3 regions of the Dyella sp. PARNA 12/25 genome follow, and region 1 is predicted to be linked to each of the others. Evidence: predicted binding sites of a transcription regulator. Region 1 holds the regulator's gene; each other region holds the start of a gene.
The links. The regulator HrcA, encoded in region 1, represses chaperone genes, less so after heat shock. The targets are predictions, from matches to a motif close to TTNGCACTCNNNNNNNNNGAGTGCNAA.
Positions count from the first base shown of each region.

Region 2: groES (co-chaperone GroES) is a predicted target of HrcA. The motif match lies at 858-884, and genes of this name have one in related genera.
Region 3: rpoH (RNA polymerase sigma factor RpoH) is a predicted target of HrcA. The motif match lies at 1,356-1,382, and genes of this name have one in related genera.

Region 1 is NZ_JBVQCI010000003.1:12,622-14,887, forward strand. Features, by position in the region: gene recN (DNA repair protein RecN) at 1-466, opposite strand, end outside; gene hrcA (heat-inducible transcriptional repressor HrcA) at 662-1,714, shown strand; gene grpE (nucleotide exchange factor GrpE) at 1,799-2,266, shown strand, end outside.
Region 2 is NZ_JBVQCI010000015.1:52,787-55,052, reverse strand. Features, by position in the region: gene AC0GUR_RS20135 (class II aldolase/adducin family protein) at 1-816, opposite strand, end outside; gene groES (co-chaperone GroES) at 959-1,252, shown strand; gene groL (chaperonin GroEL) at 1,305-2,266, shown strand, end outside.
Region 3 is NZ_JBVQCI010000012.1:82,816-85,081, reverse strand. Features, by position in the region: gene AC0GUR_RS18875 (response regulator transcription factor) at 1-360, opposite strand, end outside; gene rpoH (RNA polymerase sigma factor RpoH) at 469-1,326, opposite strand; gene ung (uracil-DNA glycosylase) at 1,491-2,213, opposite strand; gene AC0GUR_RS18860 (response regulator) at 2,210-2,266, opposite strand, start outside.

The DNA.
Region 1 (2,266 bases):
CCAGCGCTTCGTTGCCCGCATAGGCGTCGAGCAGCTCCATCTGATGGGCACGCGAAAGCAGTGCTTGGTGTTCGTGCTGGCCGTGGATTTCCACCAGCAGTGTGGCCAGCTCGCCAAGCTGGCTGGCATTGGCGGGGCGGCCGTTGATCCATGCGCGCGAGCTGCCTTCGGCGCGAATCACGCGACGCAGCTGGCAGCTGTCCTCCTCGTCCAGCTCTTCGCGGCGAAGCCAGTCGCGCGCCTCGGGCAGGTGGGTCAGGTCGAACTCGGCGGTGAGCTCGGCGCGGTCGCTGCCGGCGCGCACCATGCCGCTGTCGGCGCGGGCGCCAGCGAGCAGCATCAGGGCGTCCACCAGCAGGGACTTGCCCGCGCCGGTTTCGCCGCTGACCACAGTAAGACCCGGGCCGAAGGCGATCTCGGCTTCTTCGACGACGGCAAAATGACGAACGTAGAGCGAGGTGAGCATGGGCGACGGTATGGTGAAGTCGGTGGATTGTAAGGGGGAGGGGATGGGGGACGGGTAGTGGGGGCGAAGGCCCGGACGCCTAAGCCGTGTCGCAGCGCTCGGTTGTCACGCTTCCGCTCCCCATTCCCCAACCCCATTCCTTGCAAACTTTTCCGCCAGACCTTATTTCTTCTCTGTCTCACGGATTGCTACAGCATGCCTGCCGCCCAACTCGATGCCCGCGCACGACGCCTGTTGCGCACATTGATCGCCCAGTACCTCGCCGATGGCGAGCCCGTGGGATCGCGCACGCTGTCGCGTTCGTCCGGCCTGGATGTGAGCCCTGCGACCATCCGTAACATCATGGCCGATCTGGAGGAAGCCGGCCTGGTGGCCTCGCCACACACCTCGGCTGGGCGCGTGCCTACGCCGCGCGGCTTGCGCCTGTTCGTGGACAGCCTGATCGAGCTTCAGCCACTGCCGATGGACGAGATGGCTCGCTTGCGCCGCGAGCTGCCGCCGGGGCCGACCACCACCCGCGACCTGCTGGGCAATGCCTCGACCCTGTTGTCGGCCATGACCCGCTTTGCCGGGGTGGTTACCGTGCCGCGACAGGTGGACTTTCCCCTGCGGCATATCGACTTTGTGGCACTGCCTGACGCCCGCGTGCTGGTGATCCTGGTGTTTTCCGACAACCAGGTGCAGAACCGCATTGTCCAGCTGGCCAAGCCGCTGGACAGCCGCGAGCTGGAGCAGGCGGCCAATTACCTCAACAGTCAGTTTGCCGGCTTGCGTCTGGACGATATCCGGGCGCATCTGCTGCGGGAGCTGCGCGAGGCGAGTGGCGAACTCAACCGGCTCATGTCCAGCGCGGTCGAACTGGCGGCGGCCTCGTTTGCCCCTCAGACCGAGACGGACGACGTGCTGGTCAGCGGCCAGACCAACCTGATGGGTTACTCAGAGCTGGCCAACCTGGAGCGCCTGCGCGAGTTGTTCGAGGCGTTCCAGCAGAAAAACGAGCTGCTGCAGCTGATGGAAGTCTGTGCCAAGGCGCCGGGCGTGCGGCTGTTTATCGGCGAAGAATCGGGTTTTGCTGCGCTGGAAGGGTGCAGCGTGGTCACGGCCAGTTATGGCGCCCAGGGCCGTGTTTTGGGGGCCGTTGGCGTGATCGGTCCTACCCGCATGGCGTACGATCGGGTGATCCCTGTGGTCCAGGCGACGGCCGGTTTGCTTAGTGACGCCTTGAATCGCGTCGCTACGACCCTATAACGCGCTCGGGAGGCGGGGTTTGCCCGCAAGTGTTTGACGGTTGGTGCCTAGCGCACCGGCCACGGATAAGGCTTGGAGTTATTCATGCAGAGCAACGATCCAACGGCGCCCAACGAGGCGCAGGGCAATGAGGCAGTCAACGCGGAGCTGGAAGCGCTGAAGGCGCGTATCGCCGAGCTGGAGGCCAGCAATGTGGAGCTGCGCGACACGGTGCTGCGCGAAAAGGCTGAAATCGAGAACCAGCGTCGTCGCTTGCACCGCGACGTGGAGCAGGCTCGCCGTTTCGCCAACGAGAAGCTGTTGAACGAGCTGCTGCCGGTCTACGACGGCCTCGAGCGCGGCCTGGAAGTGGAAGGTGGCGATGTGGCCAGCGTGCGCGAGGGCATTGCGCTCACGCTCAAGTCGCTGCTGAAGATCGCCGAGAACAATGGCTTGGTGCAGGTCGATCCGGTGGGTCAGCCGCTGGACCCGGAAAAGCATCACGCCGTGAGCATGGTGGAGGCCCCGGGTGCGGCCCCCAACACGGTCGTCAACGTGCTGCAGAAGGGCTAC
Region 2 (2,266 bases), on a different contig from region 1:
AACCTGCGTGACCTCGCCGTCGGTGAGCAGCACCGGCTTGCCGATCTGCAGCGCCAGGGCGTACTGCTTGGCCAAGGTTTCCACCTCGACGGCACGCCACATCGCCTGGGCCAGGGTGTTGCCGGTGGCGATCATGCCGTGGTTGGCCATCAGGCAGGCGAGTCGGCCCTCCAGGGCTTCCACTACCGCGTCAGACAGTGCCTGGGTGCCGTAGGTGTGGTACGCCGCGCAGCGGATCGAATCCCCGCCGCCCACGGCAATCATGTAATGCGCGGCCGGAATGGCCATGCGGCACATCGCCAGCGCCGTGGCGTAGGGCGGGTGGACGTGGACGATGGCCTGCACGTCGGGCCGGGCCATATAGATATCGCGATGGAACCGCCACTCGCTGGACGGGCGTAGCTCCGGCGCCCACTGGCCCTCGCCGTCGACCAGCACGATGCCGTCCGGGGTGATGTCCTCGTAGGGGGTCCCGCTGGGCGTGATCAGAAAACTGTCGCCACATCGGGCACTTAGGTTGCCCGAGGTGCCTTGGCTGAGGCCGGAGGCGGCCAGTTTGACCCCCTGGGTTACGAGGTCTTTGCGCAGCGTCGTCTCGTCGCTCACGGGCGTGCATCGCCTTGGGTGATGGTGCAGGCCGGCATCGTCGTTGCTGCCGGCGCGCGTGTCGATAGGGGCCACGATTAGCTCGTCATCCCAGCTTTCGCTGGGATGACGGCCCAATGGGAAGCCGTCCTGAGCCAATAGCCCCTCGATTCTTTGCCCCGGCTGCTCTTGAAAGCCCCCCACCGCTCCCCCATTGCTGTACTCAGCCATCGGACGGGTGCCTCTTGCAGGGGGGCTTTGCGTCGTTAGAATTAGCACTCACCTCCGGGGAGTGCTAACAAAGCGCCAGTACAGGCGCCGCTCCGGGGTCCCCATTCCTGTTCAACCGTCCAACTCAAGCTGGAGCCCACCCATGAGCAAACTGCGTCCGCTGCACGATCGCGTCATCGTCAAGCGCCTCGAAGAAGAGCGCGTCTCCGCTGGCGGCATCGTCATCCCTGACAGCGCCACCGAAAAGCCGACCCGCGGCAAGGTCATCGCTGCCGGCACCGGCCGCATCCTGGAAGACGGCAAGGTCCGCCCGATGTCCGTGAAGGAAGGCGACACCGTGCTGTTCGGCAAGTACGCCGGCCAGGAAATCAAGATCGACGGCGAAGAGCTGGTCTTCCTGAAGGAAGACGACATCGTCGCGGTGATCGAAGGCTAAGCGCCTCTCCCGCACCTCTTCCCAACATTCAACGCATTCGAAGGAATAACCAATGGCTGCTAAAGAAGTACGCTTCGGCGAAGACGTCCGCGCTCGCATGCTCAAGGGTGTGAACACCCTGGCGAACGCCGTGAAGGTCACCCTGGGTCCGAAGGGCCGCAACGTCGTGATCGAGAAGAGCTTCGGCGCTCCGACCGTGACCAAGGACGGCGTCTCCGTCGCCAAGGAAATCGAACTGGCCGACAAGTACGAGAACATCGGCGCGCAGATCGTCAAGGAAGCCGCTTCCAAGACCTCCGACGTCGCTGGTGACGGCACCACCACCGCCACCGTGCTGGCCCAGGCGTTCATCCAGGAAGGCCTCAAGGCCGTCGCCGCCGGCATGAACCCGATGGACCTCAAGCGCGGTATCGACCAGGCCGTTTCGGCCGCCGTTGCCGAGCTCAAGAAGCTCTCCAACCCCACCGCTGACGACAAGGCCATCGCCCAGGTCGGCACCATCTCGGCCAACTCCGACGCCAACATCGGCGACATCATCGCCACCGCGATGAAGAAGGTCGGCAAGGAAGGCGTGATCACGGTTGAAGAAGGCTCGGGTCTCGAGAACGAACTCGATGTCGTCGAAGGCATGCAGTTCGACCGCGGCTACCTGTCGCCGTACTTCATCAACAACCAGCAGTCGCAGCAGGTTGAACTGGACGACCCGTTCATCCTCATCCACGACAAGAAGGTGTCGAACGTCCGCGAACTGCTGCCGGTGCTGGAAGCCGTCGCCAAGGCCGGCAAGCCGCTGCTGATCGTCGCCGAGGAAGTGGAAGGCGAAGCGCTGGCCACCCTCGTGGTCAACACCATCCGTGGCATCGTCAAGGTTGCCGCCGTGAAGGCCCCGGGCTTCGGCGACCGCCGCAAGGCCATCCTGGAAGACATCGCCATCCTCACCAATGGCCAGGTCATCTCCGAGGAAGTCGGCCTGCAGCTTGAGAAGGCCACGATCAACGATCTGGGCCGCGCCAA
Region 3 (2,266 bases), on a different contig from region 1:
GCGGCGGCGCAACAGCACTTCTGCGCGCGCGGCCATTTCATCGGGTGCAAACGGTTTGGTCAGGTAGTCATCGCCCCCGGCGCGCAGGCCGCGCACGCGTTCATCCACATCGCTCAAGGCGCTGATCATCAGCACGGGCGTGTCGATGCTGGCACGGCGCATTTCCGCAACCACGTCGATGCCGTCCATACCGGGCAGCATGCGGTCCAGCGTCACCAGGTCGTAGTCGCGCTGTGTTGCGTGGGCGAGACCTTCTCGACCGTTGGCGACCCAGTCGGCCACCATGCCGTGCACGCTCAACTCGGCGACAATTTCTCGCGCCGTGGTTTCGTCGTCTTCGATGACCAGCACTCGGGGCATAGCGGTAGGCTGTGTAAATCCGGTCCAATGGGTACGGAAGCTGCCCTGTCTCCGCATAGCCAAACGGCCCCGGAAGGGGCCGTTGGCATGTTACGCCGATCGTAAAGCTTACGCGGCGAAGAGGCTGCGCATCTTCTTCATGGCGTTGGCTTCGACCTGACGGATGCGCTCGGCGGAGACGCCGTATTCATCGGCCAGGTCCTGCAGCGTGGCCTTTTCTTCGTTCAGCCAGCGGCGCTGGATGATGTCGCGCGAGCGCTCGTCCAACTTCTGCAGCGCGGTCGAAAGCGTATCGAGCTGGTTGTCTGCCTGGTCGGCGTCGGCCACGTTGTCGTACGGGTCCGCGCCGTCGTCGATCAGGAACGCTTCCGGTGCCGGCTTGGCATCTTCATCGGCATCCGCCGGGGCTTCGAAGCCGATGTCACGGCCCGACAGGCGCGATTCCATCTCGCGCACGGTCGCTTCCGGCACACCCAGATCCTTCGCCACGGTGCGCACTTCCTCGGCATTCATCCAACCCAGGCGCTTCTTGCTCTTGCGCAGGTTGAAGAACAGCTTGCGCTGCGCCTTGGTAGTGGCAACCTTGACGATGCGCCAGTTACGCAGGATGAACTCGTGCATCTCGGCACGGATCCAATGCACCGCGAAGCTGACCAGACGCACGCCCTGGTCCGGATCGAAGCGCTTCACGGCCTTCATCAGGCCAATGTTGCCTTCCTGGATCAGGTCAGCCATCTGCAGGCCGTAGCCGCTGTAACCGCGTGCCACGTGCACCACGAAACGCAGGTGAGACATCACCAGCTGGCGGGCCGATTCCAGGTCTTCCTTTTCGTTGTAGCGGCGCGACAGCGCCTGCTCTTCGTCCTGGCTGAGCACCGGGATCCGATGGACCGCCGAAATATAGGCATCCAGACTGCCGACGACACTCGGCACCGGCAGGTTGGCGGTCACCAAAGCTTGAGACATGGATGGAACCTCCTGAATAGGGGATCAGCTTAGCACTCGGGTATGGAGAGTGCTAAAGGCCCCGAAAGGTTCCGGGACCTTTGATGAACTGAATAGTACAGGAAATTGGGACGCCCGTCCAGTGGGGCATCCCAGGGGAGGCCTCACTATGCCGGCCAGGCGGTTCAGGGGCCGTGAAAAGCCCGTTCAGCCAGCTCGGCGCGCATCGGCAGTGACCAGTCGATGGGGGCCACTCCGCGGCCTTCCAGGTATTGATTGGCCGCCGAGAAGTGCCCGCAGCCGATAAAACCCCGGTGCGCTGATAGAGGAGATGGGTGCACGGACCGCAGAACGCAATGGCGTTGACTGTCGATCAGTTGGCCCTTCTTCTGGGCGTATGAGCCCCAGAGCATGAAGACCAGCCCCTCCCGCTCCCGGTTGAGCGCGTCGATGGCGGCATCAGTGAAACCTTCCCAACCCTTGCCCTGATGCGAGGCCGCCATGCTTTGCTGCACGGTCAGCACAGCATTGAGCAGCAGCACACCCCGGTCGGCCCAGGGAGTCAGGCAACCGTGGTCCGGCGCCCGGAATCCGAGGTCCCTGTGGATTTCCTTGAAGATGTTCTGCAACGACGGCGGCGTTTGAACGCCTGGCCGTACCGAGAAGCACAAGCCGTGGGCTTGATTGGGCCCGTGATACGGGTCTTGGCCAAGGATCACCACGCGCACCGCATCGAACGGGGTGTGATCAAAAGCGGCGAAGATCTCCGGCCCAGGTGGATAGATCACCTTGCCCGCCTGTTTCTCATGCCGCAGGAACTCGCCTAACGTTTGCATGTCGGGTCGCGCCAGGTAATCACCCATACGCGCCTTCCATGAAGGCTCGAGTTTCACTCGATCTTCGGTCATGCCGCCTCGTCGTGTACACGCTGATGCTGCGACACACGCAACTGGAACAGCAG